DNA from 4 places in the Paenibacillus sp. S02 genome. Region 2 is predicted to be linked to each of the others. Evidence: riboswitches for the same ligand, from Rfam matches in the RefSeq annotation. Region 2 holds a riboswitch; each other region holds the start of a gene.
The links. Region 2 has a riboswitch for thiamine pyrophosphate ahead of KAI36_RS04665 (ECF transporter S component). Riboswitches for the same ligand answer to the same signal wherever they lie in the genome.
Positions count from the first base shown of each region.

Region 1: another riboswitch for thiamine pyrophosphate. It lies ahead of KAI36_RS14390 (thiamine phosphate synthase); the one in region 2 lies ahead of KAI36_RS04665 (ECF transporter S component).
Region 3: another riboswitch for thiamine pyrophosphate. It lies ahead of tenA (thiaminase II); the one in region 2 lies ahead of KAI36_RS04665 (ECF transporter S component).
Region 4: another riboswitch for thiamine pyrophosphate. It lies ahead of KAI36_RS02185 (ABC transporter substrate-binding protein); the one in region 2 lies ahead of KAI36_RS04665 (ECF transporter S component).

Region 1 is NZ_CP073682.1:3,274,483-3,280,576, reverse strand. Features, by position in the region: gene KAI36_RS14395 (ABC-F family ATP-binding cassette domain-containing protein) at 1-1,537, shown strand, start outside; TPP riboswitch at 1,631-1,739, shown strand; gene KAI36_RS14390 (thiamine phosphate synthase) at 2,004-2,597, shown strand; gene thiO (glycine oxidase ThiO) at 2,662-3,810, shown strand; gene thiS (sulfur carrier protein ThiS) at 3,807-4,010, shown strand; gene KAI36_RS14375 (thiazole synthase) at 4,013-4,780, shown strand; gene KAI36_RS14370 (ThiF family adenylyltransferase) at 4,777-5,838, shown strand; gene KAI36_RS14365 (response regulator transcription factor) at 5,979-6,094, shown strand, end outside.
Region 2 is NZ_CP073682.1:1,030,834-1,036,927, reverse strand. Features, by position in the region: gene KAI36_RS04680 (methionine ABC transporter ATP-binding protein) at 1-711, opposite strand, end outside; gene KAI36_RS04675 (energy-coupling factor transporter transmembrane component T family protein) at 856-1,647, opposite strand; gene KAI36_RS04670 (ABC transporter ATP-binding protein) at 1,622-3,073, opposite strand; gene KAI36_RS04665 (ECF transporter S component) at 3,073-3,669, opposite strand; TPP riboswitch at 3,920-4,029, opposite strand; gene KAI36_RS04660 (TatD family hydrolase) at 4,074-4,871, opposite strand; gene KAI36_RS04655 (polynucleotide kinase-phosphatase) at 4,892-6,094, opposite strand, start outside.
Region 3 is NZ_CP073682.1:4,679,193-4,685,286, forward strand. Features, by position in the region: gene KAI36_RS20705 (glycosyltransferase) at 1-538, opposite strand, end outside; gene KAI36_RS20710 (NAD-dependent malic enzyme) at 1,044-2,765, shown strand; TPP riboswitch at 2,937-3,039, shown strand; gene tenA (thiaminase II) at 3,174-3,863, shown strand; gene thiM (hydroxyethylthiazole kinase) at 3,938-4,780, shown strand; gene thiD (bifunctional hydroxymethylpyrimidine kinase/phosphomethylpyrimidine kinase) at 4,777-5,607, shown strand; gene thiE (thiamine phosphate synthase) at 5,604-6,094, shown strand, end outside.
Region 4 is NZ_CP073682.1:484,985-491,078, reverse strand. Features, by position in the region: gene KAI36_RS02200 (EAL domain-containing protein) at 1-973, opposite strand, end outside; gene KAI36_RS02195 (bifunctional 2',3'-cyclic-nucleotide 2'-phosphodiesterase/3'-nucleotidase) at 1,249-3,351, opposite strand; gene KAI36_RS02190 (pyridoxamine 5'-phosphate oxidase family protein) at 3,572-4,006, opposite strand; TPP riboswitch at 4,277-4,386, shown strand; gene KAI36_RS02185 (ABC transporter substrate-binding protein) at 4,578-5,621, shown strand; gene KAI36_RS02180 (hypothetical protein) at 5,629-5,811, opposite strand; gene KAI36_RS02175 (hypothetical protein) at 5,816-6,094, opposite strand, start outside.

The DNA of each region.
Region 1 (6,094 bases), 2.2 Mb from region 2:
AGAAAATGTATCCCACAACTTTGGGGACCGCGCATTATTTAAAAATGTTTCCTTTCGATTGCTTGCGGGGGAACGTGTAGGTTTGGTAGGAGCTAACGGTGTTGGTAAATCGACACTGATGAACATTCTCACTGGAAAATTGCTTAAGGATGAGGGCAAAGTGGAATGGACTCCACGTGTACGTTACGGCTATCTGGATCAGCACACTAAGCTGACACCAGGCAAAACGGTACGTGATGTATTGAAAGACGCTTTTCTTCCTTTGTTGGAATTGGAAAAGGAAATGATGCAGATTACTGACAAAATGGGGGATGCTTCTCCTGAAGAGTTGGAAGTGCTGCTGGAACAGATGGGTGAAATTCAGGAGCAATTGGATATGGGGGATTTTTACCTCATTGATGTGAAGGTTGAAGAAATGGCGAATGGACTGGGACTCTCGGCCATAGGACTGGATCGGGATGTATCTGCACTTAGCGGCGGGCAACGGACAAAGGTGCTTCTTGCTAAGTTGCTGTTGGAAAAGCCGAATGTCCTGCTGCTGGATGAGCCTACCAACTATTTGGATGTAGAGCATATCGAATGGCTTACGCGCTATTTGAAGGATTATCCCTATGCTTTTATTCTTATTTCACATGATACTGAATTTATGAATCAGGTCGTTAATGTTATTTACCATCTTGAATTTGCCAAGATGACCCGTTATTCAGCTAACTATGAAAAGTTTCTTGAAATGGCGGATCTGAACAAAGCTCAGCATATTGATGCTTATGAGAAGCAACAGGACTTTATTAAGAAACAGGAAGATTTTATTCAGCGTAATAAAGCGCGTGCTTCTACCTCAGGCCGAGCAAAGAGCCGTGAAAAGCAGCTTGATCGGATCGAACGTATTGATAAGCCTGAAGAAGCCGCAAAACCAACCTTTCAATTCAAAGAGGCACGTGCAAGCGGAAAGACGGTATTTGAGGGTATTGATTTTGAGATTGGTTATACACATGCCCTTTTGCCTAAAATGTCCATGACGATTGAACGTGGCGAAAAGATTGCAATTGTCGGCTACAATGGTGTCGGTAAATCGACATTGCTCAAAACCATATTGGGAAAAATTCCGCCAATCAGTGGAAAAACCTATCAAGGTGATTTTTTGCAGCCCGCTTATTTTGAGCAGGAAGTAAAGGCGGAGAAAATTACACCGATTGACGATGTGTGGAATGAATTTCCGCATTTGAATCAGCATGAAGTACGAGCGCATTTGGCGCGTTGCGGTTTGAAAAATGAGCATATCACGCGTCCACTATCAGCGCTTAGTGGTGGAGAACAGGCTAAAGTCCGTCTTTGCAAACTGTTAATGCGTGAAAGCAACTGGGTATTGTTCGATGAGCCTACCAACCACTTGGATGTTAAAGCAAAGGATGAGCTGAAACGTGCCTTGAAGGAATACAAAGGGACCGTATTGCTTGTATCTCACGAACCGGACTTTTACGAGGATTGGGTAACCAAAACGTGGAATGTGGAAGAATGGTCAAGTAAAGTTAACTAAAATCAGTTAAATCCAGTTCTGCATATTTCACACGAAGTGGGGTTTGCAGAATTAGGAAAATATGCTAAGCTATTTTTAGCTTATACAATAAAATAGTCACACTAGGGGAGCCGCCCATGCGGCTGAGACGGAATAAATGGATTTCGGACCCTTTGCACCTGATCTGGGTTATGCCAGCGTAGGGAAGTGAGCGCCGTACAAACAAGGCAACACCATCTTATTTTTGTTTGTGCGTGGGACGATACACGTATACGGATATCATTGTCCGTTCGATTATTGGACGTTCGTTAAACCACTTCCTTGGGGAAGTGGTTTTTTTGCGTTTCGTTCATTTTAAGTTGTTCGAGCTTCCGTAGACGATTCACATACAATCCCCTTTCATTACTGCTGGTAGACGTGGCTGGCTAAGCTTAGATTCTTTAGTCCAATGTGAGGTGAAGACAAAATCGAATTACACGCAATTTCGATGGAAAAGGGCACTTTTGCACAAGCCGCCCAAGTGGCTGCTGTGATTTGTCCGTATGTTCATTATGTACACGCACGTTTAAAACAGAATGGTGCCTCTGCATTGCTTTCTTTGACTCGCAGCATGGTGGAGCAGGGAGTTCCTTTGCAACAAATTGTAGTAAATGATCGTGTGGATGTAGCTTTACTTACTTTGGTTGGAGCCGTCCAGCTACCAGCTAATGGATTACCTGTAGCGGATGTGAAAAGCCTACTTCCAAAGGGTACACGCTGTGGAGTATCTGTGCATTCCTTGGAGGAGGCGCAGACTGCCGAGCGGGCAGGAGCGGACTATATACTTTATGGTCACGTATATGAGACCCATTGTAAGCCCGGTATTGTACCGCGGGGTTTAGCTCAGCTTGAACATATTTGCAGGCTGTCGAACATTCCGGTGATCGCGCTGGGCGGCATACAACCGCACCATATCCCGGAGCTTTATATGGCCGGAGCAAGCGGTATTGCGGTGATGTCTGGTATATGGGAGGCTGAGTCGCCTGTTGCAGCTGCGATGGAATATAGGCGAATGGCAGATCTTGTAGTTCACAGCCTGTAGCGAGAAAACGAGAGTAGAGGCAAGCTGAAAGCAGAATGGTTTATGGAGAGGAGACACGGGACAAATGCCAAAGATACACACAGAGGCAAGAGCGATAGGACACGCTGAATGCTTGGTTATAGGTGGAGGTGTCATCGGCAGTGCCATTGCTTATCATGTGGCCAAGGAGGGAAGAAGTACGATCATGCTGGAACGATTGATCCCGGGTGAGGGAGCCTCAGGAGCAGCAGTTGGCATGCTGGCAGCGGAAAGTGAAGAGTTCACCGACTCTGAGCTGGCACGATTTGCTCGCATAAGTCGAGACGCATTCCCTGAGCTTGTCTGTGATCTGGAGCGTTTGTCGGGTATTTCGGTGGAATTCCGTACAGAAGGATTTGTGACCCCTTTCCGTACGGAAACTGAAGGCCAAAAACGCTGGAAAGCTGCTAAAACGCGAGAGGATGATTGTCCTATCTGGTGGGATGCGAGGGAATTGGCCCGACGAATTCCAGGTTTGGATGAACAAGCGATTGGGGCAATATATCGTTCAAAGGAGACACAAGTGGCTCCTGTCCAGCTTTGCCGTGCTTATGCAGGTGCTGCTGCGGTGCTGGGGGCAACGGTATGGTCTGGTACACAGGCAGAGCAACTGGTCATACAGGATGGTCGAGTTTACGGTGTCCGAACAGATAGTGGCTTTTTTTCCTGCGATCAGGTCATTATTGCTGGAGGCTTGGATAGCATGAAATTGCTAGCGCAAGTTGGGTTTGAATATCCACTTTATCCGGTCAAGGGCGAAGCGGTAGCGGTCTCCTTGAAGGATCACCCGTTAGAATACACCATTTATGCTGATGATATTTACCTCGTGCCTAAACAAAATAACGAGCTTTGGATTGGGGCAACGAGCCTTCCGCATCAATATGACGAAGAGGTGACCGTAGGAGGCTTGGAGGGGTTGCTGACACGTGCCTCTGCTTGGCTGCCGCGCGTCCGTGAAGCTTCTTTTATACGCACTTGGGCGGGCTTACGTCCGCAGGCCGCATCAGGTCATCCTTTTATAGGCACTGTTCCTGGAGTCGAGGGTGTATATGCTGCCGTCGGGCATTATCGCAACGGTGTCCTGCTGAGTGATGCTACCGGGCGTGCGATGGCAGCTATGCTTAATGGGGCTGGTGCAGCTGAACTTGGGATAAGTAGATTTTCTTCTGAGCTTCTCAAGGAGGAAAGCTTATGAAGCTGACGATTAACGGCCAGAGCCTGACCTTTTCTAATCGAATCACTCATGTGGATCAATTGCTACATGAGCTTGATGTAAAGGTGAAAACCGTAGTGGTAGAGCTGAATCGGCGTATATTGACCCGTGAAGATCATGATGAAGCGGTACTGAAGGATGGAGATTGCCTAGAGATTGTACATTTTGTGGGAGGCGGTTGATCATGTTAACCATTGGAAAAGCATCTTTTACCTCAAGGTTGTTGTTGGGAACAGGAAAATTCTCTGATCTGGATATCCAATCCCAAGCCGTAGAGGCTGCTGAGACGGAAATATTGACGTTTGCTGTACGGAGATTGAACTTGGAGGAACGAGATAAGCAGCATTTTCTCGATATGCTGGATTTGAGCCGGTATACACTTCTTCCCAACACAGCAGGGGCTACAACAGCAGAGGAGGCGATTCGTATTGCCCAATTGGCAAAAGCCTCCGGCTTGTGCGATATGATTAAGGTGGAAGTCATTGGGGATAGCAAGACACTGCTGCCTGACCCTTTCGAAACGTTGAAGGCTAGTGAAAAGCTGTTAGAAGAAGGCTTTATCGTGCTGCCCTACATATCGGACGATGTGATTCTAGCAAAGAGGCTACAAGAGCTTGGAGTACACGCCGTTATGCCTGGAGCTTCACCGATTGGTACAGGACATGGTTTGCTCAATCCGTTTTCATTAGAGCTAATTATTGAACAGGCGGAGGTTCCAGTTATTGTCGATGCGGGTATTCGCTCACCCGGTGACGCGGCAATGGCGATGCAGTTGGGGGCAGATGCTGTTTTGTTGAACACAGCCGTATCAGGAGCGAAGGACCCAGTAAAAATGGCTGAGGCCATGAAACTGGCTGTTCGTGCTGGAAGGTATGGTTTTGAGGCGGGGATGATTCCTGTAAAACGTTACGCTTCAGCAAGCAGTCCGACAGAAGGCATGATTCAGACATGAAGGTAACTGACAAATCCGGTGCAGGAGGAACACATCCAAGTGACCGTTATTCCAGACAGGAAAGATTCGCGCCCTTTGGACCGACAGGACAACGCCGGCTTGCTTCCTCCCACGTACTAATTATAGGTGTCGGAGCGCTAGGTACAGGTATTGCGGAAACGCTTGTTCGCGGGGGCGTAGGTACAGTGAGTCTCGTAGACCGGGATTATGTGGAATGGAGCAATTTGCAGCGCCAGCAGCTTTTTCAGGAAAGTGATGCTGTGCAAAGATGTCCCAAAGCAGTAGCTGCTCAGCGAAGATTAAAGGATATTAATTCGGAAACGGTTATACATGCACATGTACTGGATGTTAGGGTGGAAGAGCTGGAAGAGTTGATCCAGGGGGTAGATCTCATGATGGATGCAACCGATAATTTCGATACCCGACTTCTTATGAACGACATGGCACTAAAGCATCGGATTCCTTGGGTTTATGGGGGATGTGTGGGCAGCTATGGTGTAACCTACACCATTTTACCGGGTCAAACGCCTTGTCTTCACTGTCTGCTGGGAACTGTGCCGTTAGGTGGTGAAACCTGTGATACAGCCGGGATTATTCCGCAGGCTGTACAGATGGTCACGGCTAACCAAACTACGGAAGCTTTCAAACTTCTTGGCGGATATCCGGAAGATTTGAGAGGAAAGCTGCTTTCGTTTGATTTGTGGAAAAATGAGTATGTAGCGATAGCAGTAGATAGTGTTAAAAAGGAGAATTGTCCTTCTTGCGGCAAGCAACCGACGTATCCCTACTTGTCGGCCTCTCATCGGCAAAAAACAGATGTTTTGTGCGGCAGGGATACCGTCCAAATTAGACCAGCAAACCCGACACATCTGAATCTTGCAGAAACAGCAGATAGATTTGCTTCTTTGGGAGAAGGAAAAGTAGAGCAGAATCCGTTTTTGGTTTCCTTTAGTACAAGCGAGCATCGCTTGGTTGTTTTTGAAGATGGCAGAGCGTTGATCCATGGGACAAAGGACATGGCAAAAGCAAGAAATCTGTATCATCGCTATTTGGGTTAAATCATAAAAGCAGAAAGCCATTCTTTGGAGAATGATTTTCTGCTTTTTTGTTACAATAATATTAATATGCTTTAATGGCTTATAACAAACTTGTTCGTATCCAATATGTAATGCTATGTCCAAACCAGGTGGGTGAAAAGATGAGCCCGTTAATTTTACTTGTGGATATAAATGAAGCGTCTCCCATAATTGTTCGTCCATTGGAGCAGGCAGGTTATCAGGTGGTACATGTTAGCAATACGACGGATGCAAGCTC
Region 2 (6,094 bases):
ACCTGCTCCCGCTGTTGAACCTACCGCAGCGTCAGCTACACGTTGCGTGGAAAGCAGCTGCCCATCCCGCATTTCTGATACACGGGTACAAATATTGCGTACCACGTCCATATCGTGCGTTACGATTACAATGGTAACTCCCAGTTCACGGTTGATCTCCCGTAACACGCCCAAAATATCCGCGGTCGTCTGCGGATCAAGCGCCGAGGTTGGCTCATCACACAGCAGCACTGCAGGTCGATTCGCCAGCGCTCTGGCGATCGCCACACGTTGCTTTTGGCCTCCGCTCAGTTGTGCCGGATACTGTTCTGCTTTATCAGCTAAACCGACGAATTGCAGGCATTCGTGCACACGTTCTGCTCTCTCTTTTTTCGCGACACCTGCCAGCTCCAACGGCATTGCCACATTTCCACTGACCGTTCGATTGTGAACAAGATGATAATGCTGAAAAATCATCCCTATGGATCGCCGCGCTTCACGGAGACGTTTTTCCGGCATGCGAGTCAGATCTTCCCCGTTTACAACCACGTTTCCCTCATCCGGCCTTTCCAATACATTCATCAACCGGAGCAACGTAGACTTACCGGCACCGCTGGCACCTATGATACCGTGAATTTCCCCTTCCTCCACTTGAAGGGACACGGATTGAACCGCATGAAATTGGCCGCTTGAGGTGGTATAATACTTGCTTACCTGATGCAGCGTAATCATGAAACCTGGCCTCCTGATGATCCATTTCTCAGGGAAAATGTAATAAGCCCGCCAGCCCAGGCGGGTCTGTACGAGCCGTCAATTCAATTCCCATTGCATTAATATACCACAGAGCAGAAAACGGGCAAAGCCTTTTGACAACAATTAACGTACATCCCACACCCCCACATAAGGAAAGCAGATACCGAGTCCCCAAGCCAGTGTAAGCATGATGACAAAATAGAATATGAACACAATATCTACAGCCGAATAGCCAATCGCATAATAATACGTGCGTTTGGTTTCATTGGTAAAACCCTTGGCTTCCATGGCAATAGCAATTCGCTGTGCACGCCGGATACTTTGAGCGAGCAGCGGAATTGCATACCTACGAAGCGTGGCATACATATTCCATTTGGACACATGCTGATGTAAACCTCGAATACGATGGGCTTGTCTCAATGCCTGGAATTCCTCCACCATCATGGGCATCAACCGCATAGCTGCCAAAAAGCTATACGCATACTTTGGAGAGAGCCTCCATTGCTGCATCAGTGAATAAAAAAGGTCCACCGGACGAGTCGTTAAACCAAACAGCAACCCTACCGCAGCCATACTCAGCGCACGAAAGCCCAGATGCATACCCCGATAAAAGCTTTCCTGCGTAATATGGATCAAGCCCCATGTCCACCAGGTCGTCACCCCTTTACCGAACATCATCATGCCCGTTGAGGTTGAAATAAACACCAATATAAAGGGAGATCCATACAGCAGCAGCCGCTTCCATGGATGGCCTGACCAGACAAGCAGCAGCAGCATAGCACACGCAACATTAAACATGACATTCGGATCATGAATGACTATAACGACCACAAACAGTATGGAAAACATAACGAGCTTTAGGCCCGGATTCACGCGATGCAGCCATGTTTTATGATGGGGAAAGGACAGGTTCATACTGTAGTTCCCCTTTCTGAATCCGCCATATATCGGTACAATATCGACGGACAATTTCCGGGTCATGCGTGACCATCACAATGGCCGTGCCTGCCGCTCTCAGCTGCTCCAACATATCCAGCATGACAAAGGTATTACGCGCATCCTGCCCAAAAGTCGGTTCATCCAGCAGCAGCACTTCCGGCTCACGGATCATAGCCGTAGCAATACTCAATCGCCTTTTTTGGCCCAACGAAAGCTGATACGGATGACGCTCGTCCAGCCGCTCCAGTCCGAACTGTATGAGCATCCGATCGACCCGTTCCCGGCACTGTTCAACGGTGAACAAGCTCTTGGGTAACGAATACTCTAGTTCCTTTCGTACGGTGTGTGCTACGAATTGCAGCTCGGGATTTTGAAACGCGAACCCGATACGCTCTGCCAGTTGTTCCGTACTGCCTGCCTCAATTCCGCGCATGCTATAACGTCCCTGTGTGCGAAGTAAGCGCATCATGGAGAGCAGCAGCGAGCTTTTGCCAGCCCCGTTTTCACCAACCACGCCAATCCAGTCGCCAGGCTTCACCTGCGCATGCTCCACATAAATCACTGGACTTAAACTGCGGAGGCCGCTAAAATGCTCCAGCTCCAGCAAATCAATCCCCGCACCGTTCTGTTGCGTCACTGTTTCACTCCAACGTGGCGAAGACGATTCATTCCATACTCCCGGATACCACACGCCGTACTCGGACAATGCCTGCCGATGCACATGAAATACTTCTTCCGCCCTTCCATCCGCAATAATCTCCCCTTGAGCAGAAAGCACTACAATCCGATCCACATCATGGACAATTTCATTAATTTTATGCTCCACAATCACCAGTGTCTGGTCTACCGAAATGTTTCGAATGGTATCCCACACCTGTGTAGTGCCTTCCTCGTCCAACAAAGCCGTGGGCTCATCCAGAAAAAGCACTTCTGGCTCCATAGCCAGCACAGACGCAATTGCCAGCCGCTGCTTCATTCCCTGTGACATGCTGCCAATGGGCATGTGTATATCCTCCGTTGATAGACCAACCTGTATCAGCAGCTCGCGAATACGGGATCGCATCTGCTCACGAGGAACCTGATTATTTTCCAACACAAAAGCCAGTTCTTCGTCTGCATATGACATACAAAACTGCGTATCAGGATCTTGAAATACAATACCTGAGACACTTGGGATTACAGCAGCATCGCATTTCATAGGCACTTCTATCGTGCGTGGAATCAGACCGCTTAGCACTTGGAGCAGCGTTGATTTACCGCATCCACTTGGTCCCAGCAGCAGCAGCTTTTCTCCCTTGTGGACAGACAAAGACATATTGTGAAAAAGCAGCTCCTGCTCACCGGGGAATTTCAACCGAAGACGGGTGATCGAAGCCACCACATCTTCGGTTGCCTGGCTCATCAATCCAGCCCCTTATAATCTTGTTCCGTTGCAGGCCTCAAACTTCGCGTAACTCCGGTTACCTCCAATGCCCTAGCCAGATAGAACGCGAATACCCCGGCAATCACAATGCTGCCAATCATGCGAAAACCAATATACAAAACATAGTTCCAGGTCGAAAGCTGATCAATATACCCGTAGCTGAAATCTAAAATTAGAGAAGCGACAGCCGCCCCAGCCGCGGCTAGCGAAGCAACCCACAGGTTTGCGTTCCGATACAGAAAAGCTGCAAAAAACAGCTCCGCTCCCAAGCCTTGCAGCAGGCCATAGTACAAAGTGGACATCCCCCATTCGCTTCCCAAAAAAGCACTGACCGTTGCCGCTGCCACCTCTGCCAAAATTGCAACACCCGGCTTGCGAATGATGAGATAAGCAAACGTGCCTGCCATAAACCACATGCCATACATCAGTTGCTCGGCGTGTAGACCAAATGGTTTCATTAAATCATAGGCAGGTCCCCATATTTTGTAGACTAACCCGAACACAACAGCGATCACAATCGTGACCAAAATATCAGTCAGCTTCAACCCTTTGGACGCTCTTACAGCAGTATTCATTATTGCGTGCTCCCCTTTTTCCTTATAATTGGCCTCTTGGCCATAAAAAAAAGCTTGTCTGGAGCTGAATCTCCAGGCAAGCTTTATGCGCAGTAAAAGGTGAAGCACCATACAAAACATCATTCGTCGATATGCCTTATATAACCAGTAGTCTAAGCTACTACACTGATACCAAGCCAAAGTCAGGGTCAAGGTAAAATGCTAGGACATACATTGAATCTATCGACAACCGCGAAACAAGCGGCATTCCTGTATAGTGTTCTTGGTTTCTCTACGCTGGCATTACCCAGATCAGATTTCACGGTCAGTGGCAAGGGCCACCCTCTCAGCCTGACTTTCTCAAGCTCCCGACAATGCTTTTTTAATTCACTATAATATATACCACATCTATGGCTTTGACAATCCTATAATCCGAAGAAACGTTTGGCTGTCTCCGTCGTGGCGATTTCGATCTCCATCATGCTTCGGCCTGTACATTCGGCAACCGTAGCAGCAATGTGAGCGAGATACATCGACTCATTACGCCCTTCTTTAGGCTTAACGGGCAAATTACGCGGGGTCAAAAATGGAGCATCCGTTTCAATCATCAGACGGTCCAAGGGAATATCTCTGACCAGTTCACGCAGATGTTTGCCACGCCGTTCGTCGCAAATCCAGCCGGTGATCCCGATATACAGTCCCATTTCTACATACGTATGCAATTCCTGTTCCGTGCCGGTAAAACAATGCACTACCGCTTTATCGACAAGCCCTTGATATTCCCGAAGCATAGCAACAAAATCCTCATGTGCATCTCGTTCATGCAGAAATAACGGCATATTCAGCTCACCCGCCAGTTGGATTTGCTCCCCAAACCATCGGCGCTGCACATCACGCGGCGAAAAATCACGGTTATAGTCCAATCCGCATTCCCCTATGGATACAACCTGCGGCTGACTCGCCAGCTGGCGGAGCTGCTGAATCGTATCTGCGCTGCAGTCTTTGGCATCATGGGGATGCACGCCAGCTGTCGCATACAACTTGCCCGGATAACGTGCTGCATACTGAGAAGCCTCCCGACTGCTGCGGACACTAGTCCCGGTAATAATCAGGGGTGAAATCCCTACAGCTGCGGCTCTCTCTACCACCTGTTCCCGATCCGCATGAAACGAACGGTGCATCAAGTTCACGCCAATATCAATTAACGGTGTACCCCTTTCCATCTCAATCCCTCCTTCGCAAACTACAATCTCGGATCAATCGGCTCCGATTCCAGAGATAGCGCGGCAAGGACGCATTCATGAATACGATCTACCGTATCCTTGCGGACAAAACGTTCCACGCCTTCCATACCAAGCGCTCCTTCCATCAGGGCATGACGCTCCTTTTTGTTCGTTCGACGCTGCTTCAGACGCTTTAAATTCTCAGGGGCAAGATAATCCATACCGTAAATGATGTGCAAATACTTCCGGCCTCTCACCTTGATTGCAGGCTGAATCATCTTGTCCCGATTTTTCATCAAAAAGCGTTCCGGCTTGATCACAATCCCCTCATGACCATCCTCTGTCATCTCGTTCCACCAGCGAATGACCTCTTCCTCGCTTGCTTCGTCCGTGATAACGCGATACTCTGTCTCCATAAACAGGGAAGACAGCCCAGCCAGTTCCCGGTTTTGCTCCATATGCCAAATATGAGAATGGTCGAAAAAAGTCTTTCCGCTGTGTGCCAGCGTATGGAACGGTGCGATACGAATTTCATCCAGACCGTCCACATCCCAGCAATATTTTTGAAAAGCCTCTTGAAACGTTACGGCATTCGCATACTTCTGTTCCATTTCCTCCAACCAGTCTCCAACCTCTCGACCTGCAACCTTCGCCTGCTTCAGCTTGTCTACCAGCTTACTGCGATCCAGCAGAGCTGCCTCCCCCACATGCGCATACTGTGCAGCAATCAGTTCCCGAGCCTTGAGATTCCACGGTACAATTTCCGCATCCAGCAATACAAAATCCGTCTGGTTCCGTTCAAAATATCCAGCAGTCCGTAGATCCACATTCAGCTTCTCCAGCACTTGCTTCCCAAGGCTTTGTTCAAAGAAAGCTCTCCCACTCCGACTGTAGATCGCGCCCAATGTCGGGTAGCCTACATATTCAACAGCGGCCTGTTCGTTTTTGAATAATAGCAAAATAGCCCGGCTACCCATATGTTTTTTCTCGGCCACCATCGTTTGTACTCCTTGCCCGCGATAATAAGCCAGCGCCTCACGTGGATGCTCCAGATATCCTTCCTCTGCAGACACCGCTGGAGCAGGGCTCATCGTCGGTGGAATATACACCAGCTCCTCCATGGGTACAGTCACATGTGACACGGTATCTATAGCGGATTTGATCCATTCTCCTTGTACGCGCACTTCGCCATACGATTCCGTCAGCACACTGTAACCAGCGAT
Region 3 (6,094 bases), 2.4 Mb from region 2:
GCGCTTTAATCAAGGCATTGGTACCATCGTGGCTGCCATCATCAATGAGATAAATCGAACCTTCAATAATATGGCTGCGGATAAAGGCTTGCAGTCGTTCAGCAAAGGTTTTGACATGAACAAAACGTTGCTCTTCGTTATATACAGACAAGATAAATGCAATATGTTGGCTTTTGGTCGAATACTCGGGATAGAGCAAGCTTTGTATTTCCGAAAGCATTTCTTCGGTGTCATTGGCTTGCCAAAATAGCAGGCGCAAACGGCCTACTCCGGTGATTTGCACCATATGCTGATCACTGAACGGAATTGTTACATCCGTCACCAGTAACAATGGCATTTGCGGAAATTGGCTACGGATCTGATTGGCTTTCCGCACCGCCTGCCCCGGCTCCCTATAATCAATCAGGCAACAACATGCGTTCTCGTAGACTGAAGCTGCCTCCGTGTCCTCGCACTGTATATATTGGTAAAAACAAATCACATTGGGATAATCAATAGCCCTGTCGTTATCGCTAAAAATGGCTATAGGTCCCTGCACACAAACCTCTCCTTTTCCTCCGAATAGTTCTATTTTGTTGAAAAAGAATTAAGAATGTTTGCTTATAGGAGTTAAATTAATGTCCAAATACTTCATATTTCCTTAACAAAATAGCTGACACTCCATGATATATAAGGATATAAGAGAAGAAAAACTGATTTTCATATTTGATAAAAATAGAGTATTTAGACCTGATTCATTAGAACCAAAACCATCAGAATTAGTTAGCGCATCTATATCGAAAATTAGTTCTTTTAGATCAACAGAAAGAAATATATATGGTTATTTTGTCATAGATAAATAGAAGAATAAAACAGATTCGCACGTCCATACTATGGACAACATGTCATCTTGAGGATTTTGCAAAAATCCGATAAGCGACTTTCAATAAACAAGATATAGATCGAAATGGTTTAGTTCGTCTATATCTTGCACTTCGGAGCGACTGGAATCGAATTTTGTGAAATCCTTACAATATGAAAATGAAGAGAAGGAGGGTCTTTCTATGGAAGCATTTTATGTCAATCGCGATGGGTCATTATCTACTCCATTACGGGGAAAGGATGTGTTGGCAAATCCTCTTTTGAACAAAGGTGTCGCTTTTACAGAAGAAGAACGCAAAGAGCTGGGTTTGGAAGGAATCCTTCCTCCAACCGTCCTTTCATTGGAGAAACAGAGCGTACGGGCATATCAGCAGTTTCTCGCACAACCCACCATGCTGCGTAAAAATGCTTCTCTCAACGACCTTCACAACCGAAATGTCGTACTCTACTACCGGCTGCTAACCGATCATTTAAGTGAAATGCTGCCCGTAGTCTACACGCCAACCGTAGGAACCGCGATTCAAGAATATAGTCACGAGTACAACCGCCCTGGAGGCGTATATTTATCGATAGATAACCCGAACGGTATTGGACAAGCATTCTATAATTCTGGTTTGAGCGGCCATGATGTGGATCTGATCGTCGTGACTGATTCCGAAAGTATTTTGGGGATTGGTGACTGGGGCGTCGGGGGGATTAACATTGCGATTGGCAAGCTTGCAGTGTATACGGCTGCGGCAGGCATTCATCCCGGGCGGGTGCTGCCAATTGTACTGGATGTAGGCACGAATAATGAAAAGCTGCTGAATGATCCACTGTACATCGGAAACCGCCATAAACGGGTTCGCGGAGAAGCCTATAACCAGTTTATTGATACTTTTATCAGCAAAACGTTAGCGCAATTCCCGAAGGCGCTTTTACATTGGGAAGATGTGGGTAGCGTAAATGCGCGCCATATTATAGGAAAATACGGTCAAAGCATACTCACCTTCAACGATGATATACAAGGTACAGGAGCGGTGACCCTGGCTGCGATTCTTTCGGCGGTGGGTGTCACCAAGACTCCGCTGCGTGAACAAAAAATACTTGTTTTCGGCCCAGGGGCTGCAGGGATCGGTAACGCTGACCAAATTCGGGGCGCTATGATCGAGGATGGCCTTTCCGCAGATGATTCATTCAAGTCCTTTTGGGCCTTTGATTATCGTGGGCTGTTAACGGAAGATATGGAAGACGTATTGGAGTATCAGAAACCGTATGTGCGCAAAAAGGATGAAGTCAGCTCATGGACCCGGTCAGGTGACGGCAAAATACCGCTACTGGAGGTCATCCGTCAGGTGAAGCCTACGATATTGATTGGAACTTCCGGTGTAGCAGGTGCCTTTTCTGAAGAGATCATCAAGGAGATGGCGAAGCATGTAGAACGCCCGATCATTATGCCCATGTCCAATCCTACAAACCTTGCAGAAGCAGTACCCGAGGATTTGATCCGGTGGACAGATGGCAGAGCACTGATCGCAACCGGAAGTCCTTTTGAGCCCGTCACCTATAACGATACAAATTTTGAGATTGGACAGGCGAACAATGCCTTTGTTTTTCCGGGACTGGGTCTGGGTGCGATTGTGGTTAAAGCCAAAAGGATTACCCCTGCGATGTTTACAGCCGCAGCAGTTGCTGTTGCCAATGGTGTAGATTCGAATAAGCCTGGCGGTGCGCTACTCCCTCATATCCGAAAATTACGCGAAGTTTCGTACACTGTTGCGATTGCGGTTGCAAAAGCCGCGATTCAGGATCAGGTAGCGCAGGCGCACATTTCAGATGTGGAACAAGCTATACAAGATGCAATGTGGAAACCGGAATATGCCAAGGTCAAAGCAGTGGAAAGTGTAATTCATCATCCTCACTAACACTCCGTTTAGGGAAGAGATTACCTTGTTCAGACAGGCAGAATACGTCAGGTCAAGCCCGCTCACTAGATTAGATGGAATTTATGTCTTCACAAAAAATGTGTAGTTCATATTTGCACACTATGTTTGACATAGCGTATGAACGTATGTACAGTAATAGTCAATAGAATAGAAGTCCACTAGGGGAGCCACTATGGCTGAGACAAGAACGTATCTTGGACCCTTTGAACCTGATCTAGTTCGTACTAGCGTAGGAAAGTGGAGCCTTCGTATATAAGGTTTCAAGCGTTTTTTGCGCATTGGGCCTATGTTGAAGCCGCTCCATTTTTCCGGGGCGGCTTTTTAGCGTTGTTCCGGAATTGTATCCTTACAGGACTTCTTGCTCTTCAATTAATGGAGGTGGGGAAATTGAGTTTTACACAAGAACTCCGTCGGCAGGCGGACGGCATTTTTCAAGCGATTTTTGAGCATCCCTTTGTGAGAGGCATTGCTGAAGGAAGTTTGACAAGGGGACAGCTGATTCACTATGTAAAACAGGACTTTGAATATTTGAACGCCTACATGCGGATATACGGCATCGCAATCTCCAAATCCACGAATCGGGAGGACATGGCTGTATTTAATGAACAAATCTCTTTTATTCTCCACAGCGAGGTTCATCCGCATCAAAATTTTTGTGCTATCGCAGGGGTGACCTATGAAGAGTTGCAGGGATATCCACTCGCTCCGTCGGCCCATCACTATATCCGTCACATGCTGACAGTTGCGCATGAGGGCAGCCTGGGCGAGATCTTGGCTGTGTTGCTGCCATGTATGTGGACGTATGCCGAGATTGGTCGCAGGCTGCTGGATGAAGTAAAGCCGGATGAGTCCCATCCGTTCTATGAATGGATGGGCTTCTATGGAGACCAGCTTGATGATACAACACTCAAGTTCCGAGAACGTGTAGATGCTTGGGCGGAAGGCGCAACGGCTGCTGAGCGAGAGCAGATGATTGAGCATTTTATACTGAGCTGCCAGCTGGAATATAAGTTCTGGGACATGGCTTATAACCAGGAAGAATGGCCGGTCCAGATGCAGGCAGCGGTCTTGGAATAGTCAGCCTGGCGATTCGATGCGTGAAGTACGGTTAATGCCCTGTTGAACCACCAACTATAGAGAGGATAATCATTATGAGTACATGGGAAAAAAGTTATTCAGATCTCCTGACGAAGGTACAAAACAGCAAACCCCTCGTTCACAATATGACCAATGTGGTAGTCACTAACTTTACGGCCAACGGCCTGTATGCATTGGGCGCCTCCCCAGTGATGGCCTATGCACCCGAGGAAGTAGCAGACATGGCAAAAATAGCGGGAGCCGTCGTGTTAAACATCGGTACGCTGAACCGCGAACTGGTGGATGCCATGATCATTGCTGGACAATCGGCGAATGCACACGGTGTTCCGGTCCTGCTAGATCCGGTCGGTGCGGGAGCAACGAGCTTTAGAACTGAGTCGGCACTGCGAATCCTGAGAGAAGTCAAAATCTCATTGGTGCGAGGCAATGCAGCCGAAGTCGCGCATCTTGTTGGAGAAGCGCGTGAGATTAAAGGCGTAGATGCAGGTGACAGTGCTGACAGCGGCCATGTCGATCTGGCAATTCGGGCTGCTCAAACGCTCAATTCAATGGTTGTCATCACTGGAAAAGAGGACGTCATCACCGATGGGGCCGAAGCACGAATGATTAGCGGCGGAGACGCGCTGCTCACGAAGGTAACCGGAGCAGGCTGCCTACTGACCTCTGTGTTAGGTGCCTTTGCGGCTGTTGAACCCAACCTGCTGCTCGCAGGTACAGCAGGCTTGGCATTTTACGGTGCAGCAGCTTCCCGAGCCGCAGCACGTACCGCAGAGCTGGGGCCCGGTAGCTTCCAGATTGCCTTTCTCGACGAGCTCGCCAAACTACATACAGGTTCGCTGGAGGGGCATGTCACTGTCCGTGAAGCCGGAACAACCACAGCAGGTGGTGCGCGATGACAGACGTTCGTGTACCCAGAGCACTGACGATTGCCGGTTCGGACAGTGGCGGCGGGGCCGGAATTCAAGCCGATCTCAAAACCTTTCAGGAGCTTGGCGTTTACGGCATGTCGGCTATTACGGCCGTTACCGTACAGAATACCTTAGGGGTTCACGGCGTATATCCGCTGCCACAGGAAGCAACAGCGGAACAGATCGAAGCTGTAGGATTAGACCTTGGAGTGGATGCCCTAAAGACTGGCATGCTGTTTAATGCGGGTATCATCCGTCTTGTGAGCGAGCAGATCCGAAAGTTCGACTGGAAAAAGGTCGTCGTCGATCCCGTGATGATTGCCAAGGGAGGTGCTGAACTGCTGCAACTGGAAGCGGTGCAGGCTTTGAAGGACGACCTGCTTCCCTTGGCCCTAGTCGTTACACCGAATATCCCGGAGGCGGAAGCCCTGACAGGGATCAGCATCCGTACAATGGAGGATCGCCGCGAGGCTGCGAGACATATTAGCAGTATGGGACCAAAATTCGTTGTGATCAAGGGCGGCCACGCTGACGAGAGTGAGAACAGCAGACAAATTATTGACCTGCTCTTTGACGGAACCGCCTTTACAGAGCTGAGCGGCAAACGAGTACGGACTGTTCATACACACGGAACAGGATGTACCTTCTCGGCAGCGATAACTGCTGAATTAGGGAAAGGAATGTCTGTGCTGGAGGCTATCTCGAATGGTAGAGCCTTCATTCAGGCAGCGATTGAGGAACCTTTACATCTTGGACAGGGACATGGCCCAACCAATCATTGGGCCTACCGCCGTCGTCAGGAGATGCTGCTATGAGCGGCAGAATGTTGTCAGAGGTGGTGCGCCGCCAGCTACAGATGTACCTGGTGCTTGGAAGCGTGAATTGCCTCGCGGAACCACGCTGGGTCGTGCAGGAGGCTCTGGCTGGCGGGGCAACCATGGTCCAGTTCCGGGAAAAGGGTCTTGGCGCGTTAACGGGCGTCCCTATGTTCGAACTTGCGCGCCAGCTACAAGACCTGTGCCGCCACGCTGGTGTTCCCTTCATCATCAATGACGATGTGGAGCTGGCTCTTGAACTCGACGCCGACGGCGTTCACATCGGTCAGGACGATGAATCGGCCGATTCCGTCCGCGAGCGAATCGGAAATCGAATTCTCGGCGTCTCCGCCCATACTATTGAGGAAGCACGTCGAGCCATCCTGCAAGGTGCGGATTATCTCGGTGTCGGGCCAATCTATCCCACCATCTCGAAGGATGATGCCCATGCCGTACAGGGACCGGCAATTTTATATGAGATGCGTAA
Region 4 (6,094 bases), 550 kb from region 2:
CACGACAAAATTCAAAATCCTCCATCTGCTCTACGCCTTCAGCCAACACTTGGCCTCCAAAACGAAAAGCCGATTCTACAATCCCTGTAATTTGCCGCTTCTGATCACTGTTACTATGACAGCCGTCAATTATACTGCGGTCAATTTTAACATAATCCGGCTGAAGGCAATTCATAAGCTCTGTCGTAGAATAACCTGCCCCCACATCGTCCAGGGCCACCGAAACTCCTCGATTGCGATATTGATCAAAGATATGATGTAAAAAATTAAGGTCGTCTATCTCTTCCGTTTCTACGACCTCAAATACAAAATCCTTCGTACTCATGGATAACCGATCAATCGTCTCAAAGGTGTGATTCAAGCAATAAGCCGGATTATAAATGGTGGAAGGGAGAAAGTTAATAAAACGTTTAATTCCCGCCGGAAGGCATGTTGCACTTTTTTCAATAGCGGAAATACGAGCCGAGCGATCCAGATGAGCATGCAAGCCAGCTTCACGGGCGATTTCAAACAGCCGGAAAGGCTGAAAAGGTCTCTCTGCATGTGACGGACGCAGCAAAAACTCAAACCCGATAATATCCAGCTTGTGGTCAACAATAGGCTGCATATGGCTGGAAAAACTTTGATCCTTAATAATACTCACGATATCTGGATGTTGCAGTCTGGCTTGCAATTGACTAAATAAAAGCCAGTCCTCATATCCTTCGATATGATGCAAGCCCGTTACCACAACTTGCATATGGTTCAGGTATTCCTGTGGCAGACGAGCCAGTCCGTTAACCAGCTGTTCCAGCTCTGAACGGCTGTCAAAGCGAAACTCTATGCTACCCTCACGCCCATGTTCCTGCTTCAGTTGTTCCGATAGCATACCCAAACCATCTAATGCTGGAGTAAGCGACACCCTGGAATGCCTAATTCTGAGCAATCCTTGATCCTTAATAGGTAATATGATGCTGCAATTGCTGCATGTCATAATGGTCCTCCTCGGAACAATTTTCCGGTTTTTTCACCATTATATCACAAATAACTAGAACAAAAGCACTATATAATTACGTGTTTTTACAAAAAAGTAGCTTATTCTTTACGACAACTTAGGACTTAAGTACATATTCGACAAAAATCAGAAAACTTTTTGCAATCATGATAAATTCGGGGCTGTGGTTTTTGGCATCAAAAAAAGCAGCAAATCTCTTGGTTAAAGAGACTTGCTGCTTCATTCTGATATTGAGTGGAAACTAAAATCCGAAGTTATTTGGACGCCTTCGGCTTCGTTGTTTTAGCTGGTTTAACAGCTGCAGGTTTGGTCGTTTTAACAGCTGGTTTTGCTGTTGCTTTCGCGGGAGCCACAGCTTCCTTTACAGGAGTCGTTGCTGCACTAGGCTTAGCGCCAGCTTTTAAGCTGTATTTGGCAAAGCCGTCTGCCGCGCTGCTCAAGTATGAAATTTGTTGATTTCCTGCCAGCACGTCTTTGGCATCAGGAGAGGACTCGAAAGTAACCTTTGCCTGACCAAAAGGAGCAATAGACCAATTGTCATCCGCCGATGGATTAATCGTTCCGTTCGTACGGATATAGTCAACAATGACCTGGCGACTTTCATCCGGTGCTGCCATCACAATTCGTCTGCCATCTGGATTAGCCAGTTTGGATGAGGAAGCACGATAGTTATTGGTGGCTACGATAAATTTCTGCGCAGGATCAATAGCCTTCCCATTGTATTGCAGATCCTTGATACGATGAGCTGAAGAATCAATAATAGTTCCCTTGGCATCATATCGTGCAGGCTGAGTTACATCAATCTGGTAATTCACACCGTCAATGACATCAAAATTGTAGGTTGGGAAATCTTTGTTGATCAGCGATTGCTCCTCAGTTTGCTTTGGATCAATGCGGTTGAACTGACCTGCAGACCACTCCAGCCATTCCTGAATTTCAGCACCGGTCACTTCTACAGCATGAACTGTGTTCGGGTACACATACAGGTCGGACACGTTTTTAATCGCTACCGTACCTTCAGGAATATTGGTGTAATACTCGGCTCCGTTTCGACCACCGGCCTTGAATGGAGCGCCTGCCGACAATACGGGAAGATTTTCGTATTCGGTCCCTTTAAGATGGTTTTGAACATACCATTTCTGTGCATTCGTCACAATTTGAATGGAAGGGTCGTCCTGCACTAATGCAAAATAACTGTTAATCGGTGCAGTCGTTGTTCCAACAGGTTGGCGAACATAATCCAGCGTTCCTTGATGCTCTTCCTTGATCGAATCTGTCAGTTTGTAGTCAGGAGTAAACTGCACAGCCTGGTTTGTGGTACTCACAACCGGACGCACTTGAGACTGAGAGTTGATTACGTTCCACTCACGGTTTTTCTTTTCCAGGCTCAGATCAATAATCCCCAGATCCTTGCCCCATGAGGAAGCTTCCACAGCCGGTACGCCATTAATGGTTCCTTTATCTAGATCTACACCCTTCATTTCTTTAAAATCAGGGCCGGGGAAAGATTTATGAGCATGCCCAAACAGAATAGCGTTAATTCCGTCCACCTGGCTTAAATATTTAACGGCATTCTCCATCATTGGCGTTTGCGGCACATCCTCATAACCTGTGTGCGCAAGCACGACAATAATGTCAGCACCTTCCGTCTTCATTTGAGGAATAAACTTTTTCGCCGTTTCCACAATATCCTTCGTAACGACTTTATCCTTCAAATTGGCTTCATCCCACTGCATAATTTGTGGTGTGACCAAGCCGATGACGCCCACTCTAAGGATGTGCTCTTGCCCCTTCTCGTCCGTTACTGTTTTATCAAGAATTCGATAAGGGGTAAAATAATTTTTAGTAGCTTGCTCCCCCTTATCAACATAAACATTCGCATTTACGTAAGGAAAATCGGCTCCCTTGAGCGATTTCTCCAGAAAGTCGAGACCATAGTTGAATTCGTGGTTGCCCACTGTCGCCGCATCATAGCCCATCAGGTTCATCATCTTGTAGACCGGATGGACACCGCCTTCTTTCTCGAAGGTTTTATTTCTGGCCATATAATCGCCTAATGGATTGCCCTGTAACAAATCACCGTTATCGAACAGCATGCTGTTTCTTGTTTCACTACGCGCCTGTTGGATCAAACCAGCTGTGCTAATCAAGCCATATTCGTTGGTTTCTTTGTCTGAATAGTAATCATAGTTCATCAGCGACGCATGAATATCCGTTGTTTCCATGATCCGCAAATTCACCGTAGCGCTATCGCGAGAATCGCTAGCTGCCCAGGATGGAGCGGCCGAAAACACCAGCATGCTACAAGCCACAACTGCTGCTGTAAACCCTTTAAACCAATTTTTACGAAATAACAAAATATACCCCTCCTCATTAAGGTGTATGCCTCATATACATACTTTTGCACATATATGTAAGCCTTGAACCCACCATTTCTATTTTAATCCAACGCCAGACAAAAGAGTAGTCATTTACTTAAATTATTTATGAAAAAATAATTAATTTTCTCAAAAATAAAAAGCCAGCAAACCTCCTAAAAAACTCGGAGATTCACCGGCTTATCCATTTATATTCGTATTATTTCTTCCAAACCTGGCGCTCAGATTGCTGACCCACATACTCAATGCGCGTCGGATTCACGTCCAGAATGACATAATCGGGATCATCCGGTCCGGAAAACCATTCCTTCAAGGAATCGTTCCACACTTGTTTGCGCAGTCCCTCATCAGCTGTAATCTGGACGGTAGCCTCAACTTCTACGACTTCCTTCGTACCACCAACTTCATAACCCAGCAGCAGATAAGCATTCGGATTGTCCTTTAGCTCATCCACTTTATGAGTTTTGCGATCTGTCGCCAGATGAATGTTCATTCCATCGTTAAAAAGGGCCATATAGCGTACTTTCGGTTTGCCACCCTCTACCGTACCTAACGAGCAAAATTTGTTGTTATCCAAAGCCTTCACAATGGCTTGTTCCAGTTGGTTGCGATCCAATGTTTCCGTTTTACCCACAGTACAACAACTCCTTTTCACGAATTTGAATTCTCTACGGCCACGCCATTGGGCACCAGCCCATCTGAACCTACCTGCGCAGCTGTTCTGAAAATAACATGACCGGATCGAATCGAATTGATTCATGCTCATTTTCAGATCAAAGCTCACAGTAAAAGTGTACCCTGTGGTTCGGCAAATGAACCGTCACCTCTCCCTTCATGCTGGACAGACCCACATTCAAGGCATATAATCGTCGTAGTAAACCCGAATAAATGAACCCATTAAACCATACAATGCCAGGGGTGCTGGAATCGGCCGGCTGAGAGTGTGTCCCAAGACACTGACCCTTACAACCTGATCTGGGTAATGCCAGCGTAGGAATGCTTAAGCAAGATGTGCCTTTTTTACATAGGACCATCCCTTACTTTGGTATATACAAGCGCAAGCGTCCCGGAAACTCGGGGCGCTTTTTTTGTTGAAGATTATGTTGTTGGAAAGATCGCGTCCGGCAGATGTTATTTTTAGAAAATGGGGAACTTAAGCTGTCTGATTGGACGGATAACGGGTAATTAAAGGAGAGAACACAACGATGAAGCGCATGAAAATGTTAAGCCTGGGACTGATCAGTCTGTGGCTCATGGCCCTGACCCTGACCGCTTGCGGTGGAAGTCCCCCCACATCCCAAGAAGCGGCTCCCGCTACCGACACTCAAACGTCTACTCCGGCAAAAGGGCTCAAAGATGTTAAAATCGTGCTCGACTGGACACCCAACACGAATCATACGGGACTCTATGTCGCTAAGGACAAAGGATTTTACGAAAAAGCGGGTTTGAATGTCCAAATTGTTCAACCTGGTTCAGGCGGAGCCGATCAAATGGTTGCTTCTAATGCTGCACCTTTTGGTATCAGCTACCAAGAAGGCGTCACACAGGCTCGTACGCAAGGCGTGCCGCTTGTATCCATTGCTGCGGTGATTCAGCATAATACCTCAGGCTTCGCAGCCCCGGTAGATCGCGGAATTAAGAGCCCGAAAGATTTTGAAGGTAAAAAATACGGCGGTTGGGGCTCTCCCGTAGAAGAAGCGGTCATGAAATCCATCATGGATTCAGACAAAGGCGATGTGAGCAAAGTGAAGATCGTCAACATGGGCAATGCAGACTATTTTACAGCCGTGAAGCGGGATATCGACTTTGCCTGGATTTTCTACGCATGGACCGGAATCGAGGCCCAGCTTCGAGGTGAGCCATTGGATATGCTGTATGTAAAAGATTATTCCAAAAGCCTCGATTACTATACGCCTGTAATTGTGAGCAACGAACAGACGATAAAAAATGATCCCGCGCTGGTCAAAGCGTTCATGGACGCTACCGCACAAGGCTATGAATACACTATCACCCATCCAGAAGAAGCCGCGGACATCTTAAGCAAAGCTGTACCAGAGCTGGATAAAAAACTGGTGCTCGCCAGCCAAAAATGGCTAAGCCCGCGTTATCAGGACGATGCCGCGCAATGGGGCGTGCAAAAAGCGGAGGTATGGCAAAACTATTCGGACTGGATGTACGAACGCAAGCTGCTCAGCAAGCCTTTGGAAGTCGATAAAGCCTTCACAAACGACTTCCTGCCCAAGCGCTAATCATTTGTTAAAACGCTAAATAAGACTGAACTAGAGAAGTGAACGAAGCGCCACTACGCAGTCGGATGGTGCTTCCCATCGCTGTTGTACCCAGATTTCTTTTATGAATATCCAGAGGTTGAAATCTCGGTACAAAGGCGAACGCTAACGCTTGTACAGCACCATTCCGCCCACTTCGTTCTCGTTCCACTTGGTTATTCTTTAGTCTCATAGTATCTAAGCGCTAAGTGGGTGCGTTTGTGTGTTAAAAATGCCACACAAACCAGCTTTAAAAATAGGGTGCTTTTAAGGCGGGCAGCAGCGTAGCGGTTCATTTGAATCTGGAGAAGCGAAGCGTTCGCCTTTGCCGTTGGATTCTTACCTTTAAAATTTAATTCAAAGAATCCCACGGCAACAGCGATCGTAAGATCAAATGAAACGCGAAGCGGTCTCCCCGCCTTAAACCACCATATTTTTTTAATAACACTCCAAAT